One region of the Streptomonospora nanhaiensis genome, then DNA from elsewhere that is predicted to be linked to it. Evidence: predicted binding sites of a transcription regulator. Region 1 holds the regulator's gene; the other holds the start of a gene.
The links. Region 1 encodes HspR, which represses chaperone genes until heat shock. Its sites were predicted from a motif close to ANTTGAGTCNNNNNGACTCAANT; they were not measured.
Positions count from the first base shown of each region.

Region 2: a site for HspR is predicted at 1,709-1,731, ahead of lon (endopeptidase La). Genes of this name have one in related genera too.

Region 1 is NZ_JACCFO010000001.1:3,345,203-3,352,962, forward strand. It holds gene HNR12_RS14505 ((Fe-S)-binding protein) at 1-1,788, opposite strand, end outside; gene dnaK (molecular chaperone DnaK) at 2,227-4,080, shown strand; gene grpE (nucleotide exchange factor GrpE) at 4,110-4,868, shown strand; gene dnaJ (molecular chaperone DnaJ) at 5,012-6,169, shown strand; gene HNR12_RS14525 (heat shock protein transcriptional repressor HspR) at 6,175-6,609, shown strand; gene clpB (ATP-dependent chaperone ClpB) at 6,724-7,760, shown strand, end outside.
Region 2 is NZ_JACCFO010000001.1:4,809,392-4,817,151, reverse strand. It holds gene lon (endopeptidase La) at 1-1,697, opposite strand, end outside; gene HNR12_RS21405 (response regulator) at 1,814-2,470, opposite strand; gene HNR12_RS21400 (sensor histidine kinase) at 2,467-3,699, opposite strand; gene HNR12_RS21395 (MFS transporter) at 3,839-5,209, opposite strand; gene HNR12_RS21390 (hypothetical protein) at 5,485-5,634, opposite strand; gene HNR12_RS21385 (3-hydroxybutyrate dehydrogenase) at 5,841-6,686, shown strand; gene HNR12_RS21380 (helix-turn-helix domain-containing protein) at 6,671-7,760, shown strand, end outside.

The sequences.
Region 1 (7,760 bases):
CCCCAGGAAGCAGGGGTCGTGGTAGGTGATGTTCTCCTCGATCGGCTGGACCGGCGTGAGCCGCCCCTCCTCCACGAGCCGGGCGAGCAACTGGCTGTGGTGGACGACCTCGTAGTGGCCGCCCAGCGCCGGGTACTCGTTGCCCAGGGTGTTGAAGCAGTGCGGGCAGCTCGCCACGATCCGCTTGACCCCGGCCTCGTTGAGGGTCTCGACGTTCTGCTGGGCCAGCATCTGGAACACGTACTCCATGCCCAGGCGGCGCGCCGGGTCGCCCGAGCACGCCTCCATGCCGCCCAGCACCGCGAACTTCACGCCCGCGATGTGCAGCAGTTCGGCGATGGCCTTGGTGGTGCGCTTGGCGCGGTCCTCCAGGGCGCCGGCGCAGCCGACCCAGAACAGGTACTCGGTGCCCTCGGGCAGCCTGTCCTCGACCACCGGGACCTCGAAGTCCAGCTCGGCGATCCAGTCCATGCGCTTGTCCTCGCTCATGCCCCACGGGTTGCCCTTGTTCTCAAGGTTCTTGAGCAGGGTGTTGGCCTCGGAGGGGAAGCTGGACTCGATCATCACCTGGTAGCGGCGCATGTCCATGATGTGGTCGATGTGCTCGATGTCGACCGGGCACTGCTCGACGCACGCGCCGCAGTTGGTGCAGGACCACAGCACGTCGGGGTGGATGACGCCGCCCTCCTCCTCGGTGCCCACCAAGGGCTTGCCGAGCAGGGCGAGGACGTCGTCGTGGATGTCGGGGGTCTCCTCGGTGATCCCCTGCATCAGGTAGGGCGCCTTGGCGTAGGCGTGCTCGCGCAGGTCCATCACGAGCTTCTTGGGCGACAGCGGCTTGCCGGTGTTCCACGCCGGGCACTGCGACTGGCACCGGCCGCACTCGGTGCAGGTGGTGAAGTCGAGCAGGCCCTTCCAGGTGAAGTCCTCGATCTTGCCGACACCGAACGGGTCCTCGTCGGGGTCGGCCTCCTCGAAGTCCAGCGGCTTCTTGCCGGACTTGTCCATCATCGGCTTGGCGGCGCCCAGCGCGGGGCCGCCCTCGGGGTCGCGCTTGAAGTAGATGTTGAGCGGCGCGGTGAACCGGTGCCAGGCGATGCCCATGGTCATGAACACGGCCACGGCCATGAAGAAGATCCACGAGATGACCAGCTTGAACGCGGCGACCAGGGCGAGCGCGGGCTCGCTGGCCGGCAGCACGGCGCCCACCGCGTGGGAGACCGGGGTGGCCCACACCGGGAACGGGAAGTCGCCCATGGCGACCTTGAACCCGCGGATCAAAAAGATGCAGACCAGCAGGGCGATGATGTAGGCCTCGACGTAGTAGGCAGTCCAGTGCTGGGAGTTGGCGAACCGCGAGGCGCGGCCGATGCGCGCCGGGCCCTGTATCTGCCGGTAGAGCGCCAGGCCGATGATGCCCACGAGACTGGCCGCCGACACCACCTCGATGAACAGCCCGTAGACCGTCCAGTCGTGGATGAGCGGCAGGTGGAAGTGGGGGTCCCACACCTCGCCGTGGGCCTCGGCCACGGTGAAGACCAGCAGCGGGAACGACACCATCACGAACCAGTGGGCCACCCCCACCCACGGGCGCTTGAGCATGCGGTTGTGCCCGAGGATCTCGATGAGCGTGGTGGTCAGCCGTCGGCCGAAGGGGCCCAGGCGGCCGGCCTCCACGGGGCGGCCGAGGCGCACCGTGCGCACCATCCGGCCGACGCCGTAGGCGAACATCGCGACCCCGGCCACGGCGAAGAGGGTCGTGATGATCCCCAGAACGATGTAGAGCATCGCCTGCGGCCTCCATCCTGCTGTCCTGTCGTTCCGGTGCGCCACACACCGGAGGCTGGTACCACATGTTACTAGCCGGTAATACGTGGCCGGACCGGGCCTCGCCTTTGCCGCGCCACGGTAACCAACCGTAGAGGATGTCGGGTCGGGGCCGCCTGCCGCGCGCCGGTCGCCTCCGGGTGCAACCGTACGCGAGCCGCGCCGCCGGCCCCGCGCCGCGCTCGGCCCCCGCGCGCCCACCCCCGCCCTCCCCGTCCGCCCCCTCCTCGCCTCCCCCGGCCCGAGATCGAACGCGCCACCCGGGAACAAACACGCGCCCCCTCCCGTTGGACAGGGTGACACGACGTTGAGTCCAGCAGACTCAAGTCATTTGACAGCAGGCGAACCGCGAAGCAAACTTCCGCCTGTAAGACTCAACTCTTGACGGAGGACGTACTCATGGCACGTGCGGTCGGTATCGACCTGGGGACGACCAACTCGGTCGTCTCGGTCTTGGAAGGCGGCGAGCCCACGGTCATCGCCAACGCCGAAGGCGCCCGAACCACTCCGTCCGTCGTTGCCTTCGCCAAGAACGGCGAGGTGCTCGTCGGCGAGGTCGCGAAGCGGCAGGCGGTCACCAACGTCGACCGGACCATCCGCTCGGTCAAGCGCCACATCGGCACCGACTGGAAGACCGAGATCGACGGCAAGACGTTCAACCCGCAGCAGATCAGCGCGTTCGTCCTGCAGAAGCTCAAGCGCGACGCCGAGGCCTACCTGGGCGAGGAGGTCACCGACGCGGTCATCACCGTCCCGGCCTACTTCAGCGACGCCCAGCGCCAGGCCACCAAGGAGGCCGGCACGATCGCGGGCCTCAACGTCCTGCGCATCATCAACGAGCCCACCTCCGCGGCGCTGGCCTACCACCTGGAGAAGGAGGACGAGGCCACCATCCTCGTCTACGACCTCGGTGGCGGCACCTTCGACGTCTCCCTGCTCGAGGTCGGCGACGGCGTGGTCGAGGTCAAGGCCACCAACGGCGACAACCACCTCGGCGGCGACGACTGGGACCAGGCCGTCGTCGACTGGCTGGTCGAGCGCTTCAAGAACAACAACGGCGTCGACCTCGCCAAGGACAAGATGGCGCTCCAGCGCCTGCGCGAGGCGGCCGAGAAGGCCAAGATCGAGCTGTCCAGCTCCAGCGAGTCCGCCATCAACCTGCCCTACATCACGGCCTCGGCCGAGGGCCCGCTGCACCTCGACGAGAAGCTGACCCGCGCGGAGTTCCAGCGCCTGACCGCCGACCTCCTCGACCGGACGAAGGCCCCCTTCCACCAGGTCATCAAGGACGCCGGCATCAGCGTCGACAAGATCGACCACGTGGTCCTGGTCGGCGGCTCGACCCGCATGCCCGCGGTGGTCGACCTGGTCAAGGAGCTGACCGGCGGCAAGGAGCCCAACAAGGGCGTCAACCCCGACGAGGTCGTGGCCATCGGCGCCGCGCTCCAGGCCGGTGTCCTCAAGGGCGAGGTCAAGGACGTCCTGCTGCTGGACGTCACCCCGCTGTCGCTGGGCATCGAGACCAAGGGCGGGGTGTTCACCAAGCTCATCGAGAAGAACACCACCATCCCGACCAAGCGGTCGGAGATCTTCACCACGGCCGACGACAACCAGCCCTCGGTGCAGATCCAGGTCTACCAGGGCGAGCGCGAGATCGCGCAGTACAACAAGAAGCTCGGCGTCTTCGACCTCACCGGTCTGCCGCCGGCGCCGCGCGGCGTGCCGCAGATCGAGGTCACCTTCGACATCGACGCCAACGGCATCGTCAACGTCACCGCCAAGGACCTGGGCACCGGCAAGGAGCAGTCGGTCACCATCTCCGGCGGGTCGGCCATGAGCAAGGACGACATCGACCGCATGGTCCGCGAGGCCGAGCAGTACGCCGAGGAGGACCGCAAGCGGCGCGAGCAGGCCGAGGTCCGCAACAACGCCGAGTCCCTCGTCTACCAGACCGAGAAGGTCATCAAGGACAACGAGGACAAGATCCCGGCCGACGTCAAGGCCGAGACCGAGAGCGCCGTGAGCGAGCTGAAGTCCGCCCTGGAGGGCTCCGACACCGAGGCCATCCGCTCGGCGAGCGAGAAGGTCGCGCTGGCCAGCCAGAAGATCGGCTCCGCCATCTACGGCCAGGGGCAGCAGCAGGCCGGGGGCGCCGACTCCGGCGCCACCGCGAGCGACCAGGCCGACGACGGCGACGTGGTCGACGCCGAGATCGTCGACGACGACAGCAGCAAGAAGGACGGCAACGCCTGATCCAACGCTAGTCAAGGGAGGCGCAGCCAATGGCGCTGCCGGAGAACGAGAACGGTGAGGAGCGGCAAGGACCGGTGATTCGCGACAAGCGGCGCATCGATCCCGAGACCGGTGAACTCCGCACCCCCGAAGGTGCCCAGGGCACCGGCCCGGGCGCCCCGGAGGGCCCCGCCCCGGCCGAGCCCGAGGCCGAACCCGTCATCGGCGACCCGGTCGCCGACGACGGCGCGCTCCTCAAGGCGCGCGAGCAGGTCGTCGAGCTCACCAACGACCTCAAGCGGGTCCAGGCGGAGTACGCCAACTACCGCAAGCGGGTCGACCGCGACCGGGTGGTCGTGCGCGAACAGGCCATGGCCCAGGTGGTCGGCGAACTCCTGCCGATCATCGACGACATCGGCCGGGCGCGCGAGCACGGCGAGCTGACCGGCGGGTTCAAGTCGGTCGGCGAGGCCCTGGAGGGCCTGGTCGGCAAGCTCGGGCTGAAGAGGTACGGCGAGAAGGGCGACGAGTTCGACCCCAACGTCCACGAGGCGCTGACCATGGTGCCCTCGGCCGACGTCACGGTGCCCACCGTGATCGAGGTCTTCCAGCCCGGCTACCTGATCGGCGAGCGGGTGCTGCGCCCCGCCCGCGTGGTGGTGGCCGGCCCGGGTGAGGACGCCGCCGCCGACGACGCCGCGCCCGCCGAGGCGGGCGAGCCGCCCGCCTCCGCCGAGGCGCCGGGCGAGCCCGGCGCCGACGGCGCGGCCGGTCCCGACCCCAAGGACGGGACCGGCGACGGCACCTAGCGGGCCCACGGCACGTCCGCGGGTCCGGGCGCCCGCCGCGGCGCCCGGACCCGCGGTCCCCGAGGGTGACCCCGGGCGCCGCGGGCACAACCCCAGCAGGCATCATTCGACCATGAGCGCGAAGCGGGAGAAGGCAAGCGTCGATGAGCACCAAGGACTACCTGGAGAAGGACTACTACAAGGTCCTCGGCGTCTCTAAGACCGCCTCGCAGGACGAGATCAAGCAGTCCTACCGCAAGCTCGCGCGCGCCAACCACCCCGACGCCAACAAGGGCGACCCCAAGTCCGAGGAGCGCTTCAAGGAGATCTCCGAGGCCTACAACGTGCTGTCCGACGAGAAGCGGCGCAAGGAGTACGACAACGCCCGCTCCCTCTTCGGCGGCTCCTACCGTCCCGGCGGGGGCACCGGCCCGGGCGGCTTCGACCTGGGGGACCTGTTCGGCCAGCCCGGCGGCACCGCCGGACCGGCGGGCGGCGAGCGGCTGAGCGACCTGTTCGGCGGCCTGTTCGGCGGGCGCGGGCGCACGGCCACGCGGTCCCGGCGGGGCGCCGACATCGAGACCGAGACCCGGCTGACCTTCGCCGAGGCGGCCACCGGTGCCACGCGCTCGTTCAAGCTGAGCAGCGACGCCGCCTGCCCCACGTGCAAGGGCACCGGCGCCAAGGCCGGGACCTCACCGCGCGTGTGCCCCAAGTGCTCGGGCACCGGGCACGAGAACCAGAACCTCGGCGGGTTCTCCCTGTCGGAGCCCTGCAGCGAGTGCAGGGGGCGCGGGCTGGTCGTCGACGACCCCTGCCCCACCTGCAACGGCAGCGGCCGCGGCACGAGCACCCGCACCATCCAGGCCCGGATCCCCGGCGGCGTCTCCGACGGCCAGCGAATCCGGCTCAAGGGCAAGGGCGCGCCGGGCGAGCACGGCGGACCTGCCGGAGACCTCTACGTGGTGGTACATGTGCAGCCGCACCCCCTGTTCGGCAAGTCCGGCGACAATCTGACGATCACCGTCCCGGTGACCTTCCCCGAGGCCGTCCTCGGCGCCGAGGTCCGGGTGCCGACCCTCAACGGCCTCCCCGTCACGGTGAAGATCCCACCGGGTACTCCCAACGGCCGGACGTTCCGGGTGCGCGGCAAAGGCGCCACCCGGCGCGACGGCACCACCGGCGACCTGCTGGTCACCGTCGAAGTGTCGGTTCCGCAGAGCCTCAGCGGCGAAGCCCGCGAGGCTCTGGAGAAGTTCCGCGCCGCGACCGCCGACCAGGACCCGCGCAGCGGGCTTGAGGCGCGGGCGAAAGGGGTGTAAGTGGCATGAGCGATCCCGGGTTCGGCGACGACATCCCGGTCTACGTGATCTCGGTCGCCGCCGAGCTGTCCGGTCTCCATCCGCAGACGCTGCGCCAGTACGACCGGCTGGGCCTGGTCTCGCCGGGCCGGGCCTCCGGCCGGGGGCGCCGCTACTCCATGCGCGACATCCAGATGCTGCGCGAGGTCCAGCGCCTCTCCCAGGAGGAGGGCATCAACCTCGCCGGCATCAAGCGCATCCTCGAACTCCAGAACGAGGTGGAGAAGCTGCGCGCGCAGGTCTTCCACCTCGCCAACGAACTCCAGGCGGCGCGCTCGGCCGTGGCCCGGCGGTCCTCGGCCCAGAGCCAGGCCCAGCCGCGCGGCGGCGAGCTGATCCCGGTGCGCCGCACCCGCCTGACGATCTTCAACACCGCGCCCCCGCCCGACGACGACCGGTAGCGGTTTCCCGGTGCGCGGCCGCACGCGTCGGCCGGCCGGGGGCGGCCGGCGCACTCCACCATGTCCACATCCGCACGGCCATTCGCTCTGTTCGCGCAAGGGGGGCGGCGACGCATGAACTACAAACTCACCACCAAGAGCCAGGAAGCGGTCTCGACGGCGATCCGGCGGGCCACGACCGACGGCAACCCGCAGGTCGAGCCGGTGCACCTGCTGGCCGCGCTGCTCGACCAGGGCGAGGGCGTCATCCGCCCGCTGCTCAAGGAGGTCGGTGCCTCGCCCGACGACCTCGCCGCCAAGACCGAGCAGGCCGTGACCGCGCTGCCCGCCGCCCAGGGCAGCACCGTGGGCGCGCCGCAGAGTTCGCGCCAGCTCATCGTCTCGCTGAACACCGCGGCCCAGCGCGCCCAGCAGATGGAGGACGAGTACGTCTCGACCGAGCACCTGCTGGTGGGGCTGGCCACCGACGGCGGCGAGGCGAGCCGGCTGCTGCGCGACGCGGGCGCCACGCCCGAGGCGCTGCTGGAGGCGTTCGAGCGGGTGCGCGGCCCGGGCAAGGTGACCTCCGAGAACCCCGAGGAGACCTACCAGGCGCTGGAGAAGTACGGCGTCGACCTCACCGAGCGGGCGCGCTCGGGCGCCCTGGACCCGGTGATCGGGCGCGACTCCGAGATCCGCCGCGTGGTGCAGGTGCTCTCGCGGCGCACCAAGAACAACCCGGTGCTGATCGGCGAGCCCGGTGTGGGCAAGACCGCCGTGGTCGAGGGCCTGGCCCAGCGCATCGTGGCCGGCGACGTCCCCGAGTCGCTGCGCGACAAGCGGCTGATCTCTCTGGACCTGTCGGCGATGGTGGCCGGCGCCAAGTACCGGGGCGAGTTCGAGGAGCGCCTCAAGGCGGTCCTGAACGAGATCAAGGAGAGCGCCGGGCAGATCATCACGTTCATCGACGAGCTGCACACCATGGTCGGCGCGGGCGCCGCCCAGGGCGCGATGGACGCCGGCAACATGCTCAAGCCGATGCTGGCCCGCGGCGAGCTGCGCATGGTGGGCGCCACCACGCTCGACGAGTACCGCGAGCGCATCGAGAAGGACCCCGCGCTGGAGCGCCGGTTCCAGCAGGTGCTGGTGGGCGAGCCCTCGGCGGCCGACAC
Region 2 (7,760 bases), 1.5 Mb from region 1:
ACGGTGCGCTCCAGGCCGCGCACACCGGCCTCGCGGGTGTACTCGGCCGCGATGGAGCGCAGGGCGTCTTCGCCGAACTCGACCTCGCCGGGCTCCAGCCCCGCCCGCTCCAGCTGCCGGGGCAGCAGGTGGTCGCGGGCGATCACGACCTTCTCGTCCTCGGTGTAGCCGTCGAGCTGCACCAGCTCCATGCGGTCCAGCAGCGGCCCGGGGATGGTCTCCAGGGCGTTGGCGGTGGCCAGGAAGACGACGTCGGAGAGGTCGAGGTCGACCTCCAGGTAGTGGTCGCGGAACGTGTGGTTCTGCGCGGGGTCGAGCACCTCCAGCAGCGCGGCCGTGGGGTCGCCCCGGAAGTCGGTGCCGACCTTGTCGATCTCGTCCAGGAGCACGACCGGGTTCATGGAGCCGGACTCCTTGATCGCCCGCACGATGCGGCCCGGCAGCGCGCCGACGTAGGTGCGGCGGTGGCCGCGGATCTCGGCCTCGTCGCGCACGCCGCCCAGCGCCACGCGGGTGAAGTTGCGGCCCATGGCGCGCGCCACGGACTCCCCCAGCGAGGTCTTGCCCACGCCGGGCGGGCCGACGAGGGCGAGCACGGCGCCGCTGCGGCGCCCGCCCACCACGCCCAGGCCCCGCTCCTCGCGGCGCTTGCGCACGGCCAGGTACTCGACGATGCGCTCCTTGACGTCGTCGAGGCCGGCGTGGTCGGCGTCGAGGATCTCGCGCGCCCCCACGATGTCGTAGGAGTCGTCGGTGCGGGTGTTCCACGGCATGTCGAGGACGGTGTCGAGCCAGGTGCGGATCCAGCCGGACTCCGGCGAGGAGTCGCCGGCCCGCTCCAGCTTGTCGACCTCGGCCAGCGCGGCCTTGCGGACGTGGTCGGGCAGGTCGGCGGCCTCGACGCGCTCGCGGTAGTCGTCCTCCTCGCTGCCGGGCTTGCCGTCGAGCTGGTTCAGCTCCTTGCGGATGGCCTCCATCTGGCGGCGGAGCAGGAACTCGCGCTGCTGCTTCTCGACGCCCTCCTGGACGTCCTGGTCGATGGTCTCGGCGACCTCGAGCTCGGCCAGGTACTCGCGGGTCCACTCGCTGAGCAGCCGCAGCCGCTCGGCGACGTCGTAGGTCTCCAGGAGCTGGAGCTTCTGGGCGGTCTTGAGGAACGGGGAGTAGCCGCCGCGGTCGGCGAGGCGCCCGGGGTCGTCCAGCTGCTGGATGCCGTCGAGGATCTGCCACGCCCCCCGCTTTTGCAGGTAGGTGGTGAGCAGGGTCTTGTACTCGCGGGCCTGCTCCAGGACCTTGCCGGGGTAGCCGCCCTCGGGGGCGACGTCGGTGTGGACCTCGGCGGAGACCCACAGGGCCGCGCCCGGGCCGGCGGTGCCGCTGCCGACCCGCGCGCGGGCGGTGCCGCGCAGCACGGCGGCCGGCTCGCCCTCGGGGGTGCGGCCGACCTGCTCCACGACGGCGACGGTGCCGATGGCGGCGTAGTTGCCGTCGACGCGGGGCACGATGAGCACGCGCGGCTTGCCCGTGGACCGGATCCCGGGGACCCGCGCGGCGCCCTCGCCCCCGGCCCGCGCGGCGTCGATGGCGGCGCGCACCTCGGAGTCGGAGATGTCCACCGGCACGACCATGCCGGGGAGGACGACGTCCTCGTCAAGGGGAAGCACCGGGAACGTCGCACTGGACTGCGCTTCAGTCATCAGACCCTCCTTGTTGAGTCACTAACACTCAATAAACGAGAGTCCGGGTTTGTTCCCCGCATCGTGTTCGCCGTGAGCGATGCGGGTCCGGGCCCGGCGGGCGGCCCCGCGCGGGCTCAGCGCACCAGGCCCGCGCGGTAGGCGATGACCACCAGCTGGGCGCGGTCGCGCGCGTGCAGCTTGACCATGGCGCGGCTGACGTGGGTGCGCGCGGTGGCCGGGCTGACCACCAGCCGCTCGGCGATCTCGGCGTTGGACAGGCCCTCGCCGACCAGCGCCAGCACCTCCCGCTCGCGCTCGGTCAGCTCGCGCAGCTGTGGGCGCGGGGCGCTGTGGGGCGCGCGGGAGACGAAGGTGGAGATCACGCTGCGGGTCACCGACGGCGACAGCAGCGACTCCCCGGCGGCGGCCAGCCGGATCGCGCGCAGCAGCTCGGTGGGCTCGCTGTCCTTGATGAGGAAGCCCGCCGCACCGGCGCGCAGCGCGTCGAACACGTACTCGTCCAGCTCGAAGGTGGTCAGCACCACCACGCGCGTGGCGGCGAGCCGGTCGTCGGCGGCGATCTCGCGCAGCGCGGCGATGCCGTCCATCACCGGCATGCGCACGTCCATCAGCAGCACGTCGGGGTGCTCGCGGCGGACCAGCTCGACCGCCTCGCGGCCGTCGGCGGCCTCGCCGACCGCCTCCAGGTCGTCCTCGGCCTCGATCAGCACGCGCAGGCCCATCCGCACGAGCGCCTGGTCGTCGACGATCCCCACGCGCACGGCCGTCATCGCTCACCCCGCGGCAGCTCGGCGCGCACGGCGAACCCGCCCTCGGGGCGCGGCCCCGCCGCCAGCCGCCCGCCGACGGCGCGGGCGCGCTCGCGCATCCCGGCGATCCCGCCGCCTTCGGCCGGTGCCGCACCCGGGCGGGCCGGGCCGGTGTCGGTGATCTCCACGGTGACCTCCTTGGGCCGGTAGCCGATGACGACGGTGGCGCCGGCGCCGCCGGCGTGGCGCACCACGTTGGTCAGCGCCTCCTGGACGATGCGGTAGGCCGCGTGGTCGACCGCCGCCGGGAGCGCGGCGCGCTCCCCCTCGACGCGGACCTCCACGGGCCGCCCGGCCGAGGCGATGCCCGCGACCAGGTCGTCCAGCCGGTCCAGGCCGGGCGGGGGTTCGCGGGTGTCGCCGGGAGCGCCGCCCTCGGGGGTGCGGAACACGGCGAGCGTGCCGCGCAGCTCCTCCAGGGCGTCCTTGCTGGTCTGGCGGATGGCCTCCAGCGCGGGCTGGGCGCGCTCGGGCCGCTTCTCCAGCACGTGCAGGGCCACCCCGGCCTGCATGTTGATGACCGACAGGCTGTGCCCCACGACGTCGTGCACCTCGCGGGCGATGCGCAGCCGCTCCTCGTAGACCGAGCGGCTCAGCTCCTGGGCGCGCTCGCGGCGCGCGTTCTCGCGCCGGGAGCGCACGATGACGCCCAGCGCGGCGGGCCCCAGCAGCAGGCCCAGGGCGACGAACAGGTCGGCCACCGCCTGGGCGGAGGCCAGCCCCAGGTAGGGCTGGTCCAGGCGCAGGGCGAGGAAGACGGGGACCCCCATGGCCGTCAGCGGGAGCCAGCGCCGGGGCGGGAGCCGCACGGCCAGCGTGTAGAGGAGCAGCATGGGCGCCAGGACGATCGGGCCGCCCGAGCCCAGGACGCCGAAGACCACGGCCACGGCCGCCATCGCCGCCACGAAGGCCGACCGGGGGTGGAGGCGGCGCAGGGCCAGCGCGCCGACGACCACCGCGACGCAGACGTAGACGGCGGCGGGCACCGGCTCGAAGTCGGGCGGCGGGCCGTCCCAGGGCGGGCCGGCGGTGTCCGGCCCACGGGCGCGGTCGCTCCAGGCGCCCTGGGCGTGCACCCCGGCGAGCGCCACCGCGCCGAGGCCCAGCGCGAGGGGGACGTCGAGCAGCAGGACGCGGCCGGCGCCCCGCCGCCGGGGCGCCGGGTGCCCGTTGCCTCCGTCGCCGTTCACACGCCCGACACTAGCCCGCACGGGGCCGGACGGGCGTCGGCCGCGCTGCGTATCCGCGGTGGTGCGCGGTGCGTAGCGGGGGGCGCCGGGACGCGTGGACGAGGGGGCTGCCCTACCGCCCCCGGAGGCGCCGGAGAGGTCAGCGCACCCCGGCCTCGGGCGCCACCGCGTCGTCGAGGTCGCGGCCCCGGGTCTCGCGGGAGGCCAGCACGGCCACCAGGGTGAGCACGCAGGCCCCGGCCACGTACACCGACACCGGCAGGCCCGACCCGAACCGCGACAGCAGCCAGGTGGCGATCAGCGGGGCCAGGCCGCCCGCCGCGATGGAGGCGAGCTGGTAGCCGATGGACGCCCCCGAGTAGCGCGTGCGGGTGCCGAACAGCTCGGAGAAGAACGCCGCCCGGGGGCCGTACATCGCGGCGTGCAGCACCAGGCCCACCCCGGCGGCGGCCAGGACCATGCCGAAGCCCCCGCCGTCGATGATCGGGAAGAACGCGAACGCCCACAGGCCCGTGCTGACGGCACCGAAGGCGATGACGGGACGGCGGCCGAGCCTGTCGGACAGGGCGCCCCAGATCGGCACGACGACGAGCTGCACGGCCGAGGCGACCAGCAGCGCGTTGAGCACGGTACCGCGCTCCACCCCGGCCTCTTCCACGGCGTAGACCAGGATGAACGCGGTGATGACGTAGTAGGAGATGTTCTCCGCCAGGCGCACGCCCATGGCCACCAGCACCTCGCGCCAGTGGCGGCGCAGCACGTCCACGATGGGCGCGCGCTCGGTGACGCCGGCGCGCGCACGGGCGTCCTCGGCGCGGCGGGCCGCCGCCTGGAAGACCGGGGACTCCTCGACCGCCAGACGCACGTAGAGGCCGATGAGCACGAGTACGCCCGAGAGCAGGAACGGGATGCGCCAGCCCCACGCCTCGAACGCGGAGTCGGCCATGGTCGCGGCCAGCACGGCCAGGACGGCGGTGGCCAGCAGGTTGCCGCAGGGCACCCCGGCCTGCGGCCAGGACGCCCAGAACCCGCGCCACCGGGGGTGGCCGTGCTCGGAGACCAGCAGCACCGCCCCGCCCCACTCGCCGCCCAGCGCGAAGCCCTGGACCAGCCGCAGCGCGATCAGCAGCAGCGGCGCGGCCACGCCGATGGTGGCGTGGCCGGGCAGCAGGCCGATGGCGAAGGTGGAGGCGCCCATCAGCAGGAGGCTGATCACGAGCAGGCGCTTGCGGCCGACGCGGTCGCCGTAGTGGCCGAACACCAGCCCGCCGAGCGGGCGCGCGACGAACCCGATGGCGTAGGTGCCGAAGGCGAGCAGGATGCCGGTCAGCGGGTCGGACTCCGGGAAGAACACGGCCCCGAAGACGAGCGCGGCCGCCGATCCGTAGAGGAAGAAGTCGTACCACTCCACGGTGGTGCCGATGAGGCTGGAGACGACGACCTTCGCGAACGACCCGCGAGGCGCGGGGGGCTCTGTGGTCGGTGGAACGGGGGAACCGGGTGCAGACATGGGCTCGACTTCCGTGCGACGGGGAACTGCGGAAGCAGCAGGGGCAAGCATCGTAAAAGCCCCGATGTGAGCCGGACCATGGCGAGGAGGCACCCATGGCGGTGCCGGTTCATGTGCCTCGGCCACACCCGGTGGTGGCCGTTGGGGGCCGGGGACCGTGCCCGCGCGCGGGGCACGGCGTGCCCCGGCGCCCCTGTGCGGCGGAAACGGCGGGAGACGGTAAGCGGCCATCGCGTGATGGCCGGGGCCGGCGGGCACGCCGAACCCCCGTACGGTCAGGCGGGTGCGGAAGCCTCTGCCTCGCAGTGGAAGCACATCACCGAGTGCTCCACCACCTCGCCGTTCTCGAACCGCTGACCCACGCTGACGGCGAACTCGTCGCACTCAGGGCACGTGAAAGGACCGGACTCGTCGTCCTCCTTCACGCGACGGAGGATGTCATTCCACTCATCGCCATTCATGCCGGGACCCTACCGCCCGCCGGGGACATCGACTGAGGCCGCGAGCGGTCGGGGCGTGGGCCGTGGCATGGCGCGGCAGGGCACGTATGGGGCCGTTCAACACATACGAACCCACTCGTATGGGTTGGTGAGCTATGCGCCCCTTCGTTCCGGGAACCTACATTGGCGGCATGACGACCCGTGGACCCGCCGGGGCCTCCTCCTTCGCGCCTTCGGCGAATGACGCCGCCGCGTCCGTGCCTCTTCCCGCCGATGCCGTCTCCTCCCCCGGGCCCGACCTGCGGGGACGGGTGGCCGTCGTCACCGGGGCCGCCGGGGGGATCGGGCGGGCCTGTGCCGCGCGGCTGCGTGCGGCGGGGGCCGAGGTGCGGCTGGTCGACCGCGACGCCGGCGGTGTCGCGGCGCTCGCCGACGCGGGCCTGGGCACGGCCTTCCCGGTGGACCTCACCGACCTCGACGCCGCCGCCGAGGTCGCGCGCGGCGCCGACATCGTCGTCAACAACGCGGGCGTGCAGACGGTCGCCCCCATCGAGGAGTTCCCGCCCGAGCGGTTCTCCCTCATCCTGCGCCTCATGGTCGAGGCGCCCTTCCGCCTCGTCCGGGCCGCCCTGCCCCACATGTACGAGCGCGGCTGGGGCCGGATCGTCAACATCTCCTCGGTGCACGGCCTGCGCGCCTCCGCCTACAAGTCCGCCTACGTGACCGCCAAGCACGGCCTGGAGGGCTTCTCCAAGGTCGCCGCGATCGAGGGCGCCCCCCACGGTGTGACCTCCAACTGCATCAGCCCCGGCTACGTGCGCACGCCCCTGGTCGAGCGGCAGATCGCCGAGCAGGCGCGCGCCCACGGCATCCCCGAGGACGAGGTCGTGGAGTCCGTCCTGCTGGCCCGCACCCCGCTCAAGCGGCTGATCGAACCCGACGAGGTCGCCGCCATGGCCGTCTACCTCTGCGGCCCCGACGCGTCCTTCGTCAACGGGGCGTCCCTCACCATTGACGGAGCCTGGAGCGCCAACTGAACGACGACACCGCTCCCGCCCCGGGGGTGCCGCCCGCCGCGCCCGGCCCCATCGGCCGGCCGGGCGGCCCCGCCGGCGCCCCCGGCGGGGCCGAGGCGCAGTTCCTGCGGCTGCTGCTGCGCGACGCCCCGGCTGTGGAGTACGAGCGCCCGCTGGTCGAGTCCCGCGCCCGGGGCGCCTCCCCCGCAGAACTCGCCGTCCTGGAGGACACCAAGGTCCTCGCCCTGCGCGTGCGCACCGTGCTCTCCGACCGGCGCCGCCGCGAGTCCGAACTGACCGCCCTCTTCGAGACCGCCAACGACCTCGCCGGCATGCGCGACCTCGACCAGGTGCTGCGCGCCATCGTCGACCGCGCCCGCAACCTGCTGGGCACCGACACCGCCTACCTCACCCTGCGCGACACCGTCCGGGAGAACGGCGACACCGTCATGCGGGTGACCTCCGGATCGGTCTCGGCCCGGTTCCAGCAGCTCCGCCTGGGCCCCGGCGAGGGCCTGGGCGGCCTCGTCGCCCAGACCGCGCTGCCCTACGTCACCGCCAACTACTTCACCGACACCCGCTTCCAGCACACCGCCGCCATCGACGCGGGCGTGCTGGACGAGGGCCTGGTGGCCATCCTGGGGGTGCCCCTCCAGCTCAACGGCCGCGTCATCGGCGTGCTCTTCGCCGCCAACCGCCGCGAACGGCCCTTCTCCCACGCCGAGGTCGCCCTGCTCGGCTCCCTGGCCACCCACGCCTCCATCGCCATCGACAGCGCCAACCTCATCGAGGGCACCCGCGCGGCGCTGGAGGAGCTGAACGCCGTCAACCAGCGGCTGACCGAGCACAGCGGCGCGGTCGAGCGGGCGGCCGAGGCCCACGACCGGCTCACCGACCTGGTGCTGCGCGGCGGCGGCGTGGAGGAGGTCGAGGCGGCGGTGAGCGCGGTCCTCGGCGGCGCGGTGACCGTGCACGACACCTCGGCCCACGGCGCGCGGCCCGCCGACCCCGCCGTGGCCGAGGCCCTACGCGCCTCCCAGGCCAGCGGCCGGGCCGTACGCACCGGGAGCGGGTGGGCGGCGGCGGCCATGGCGG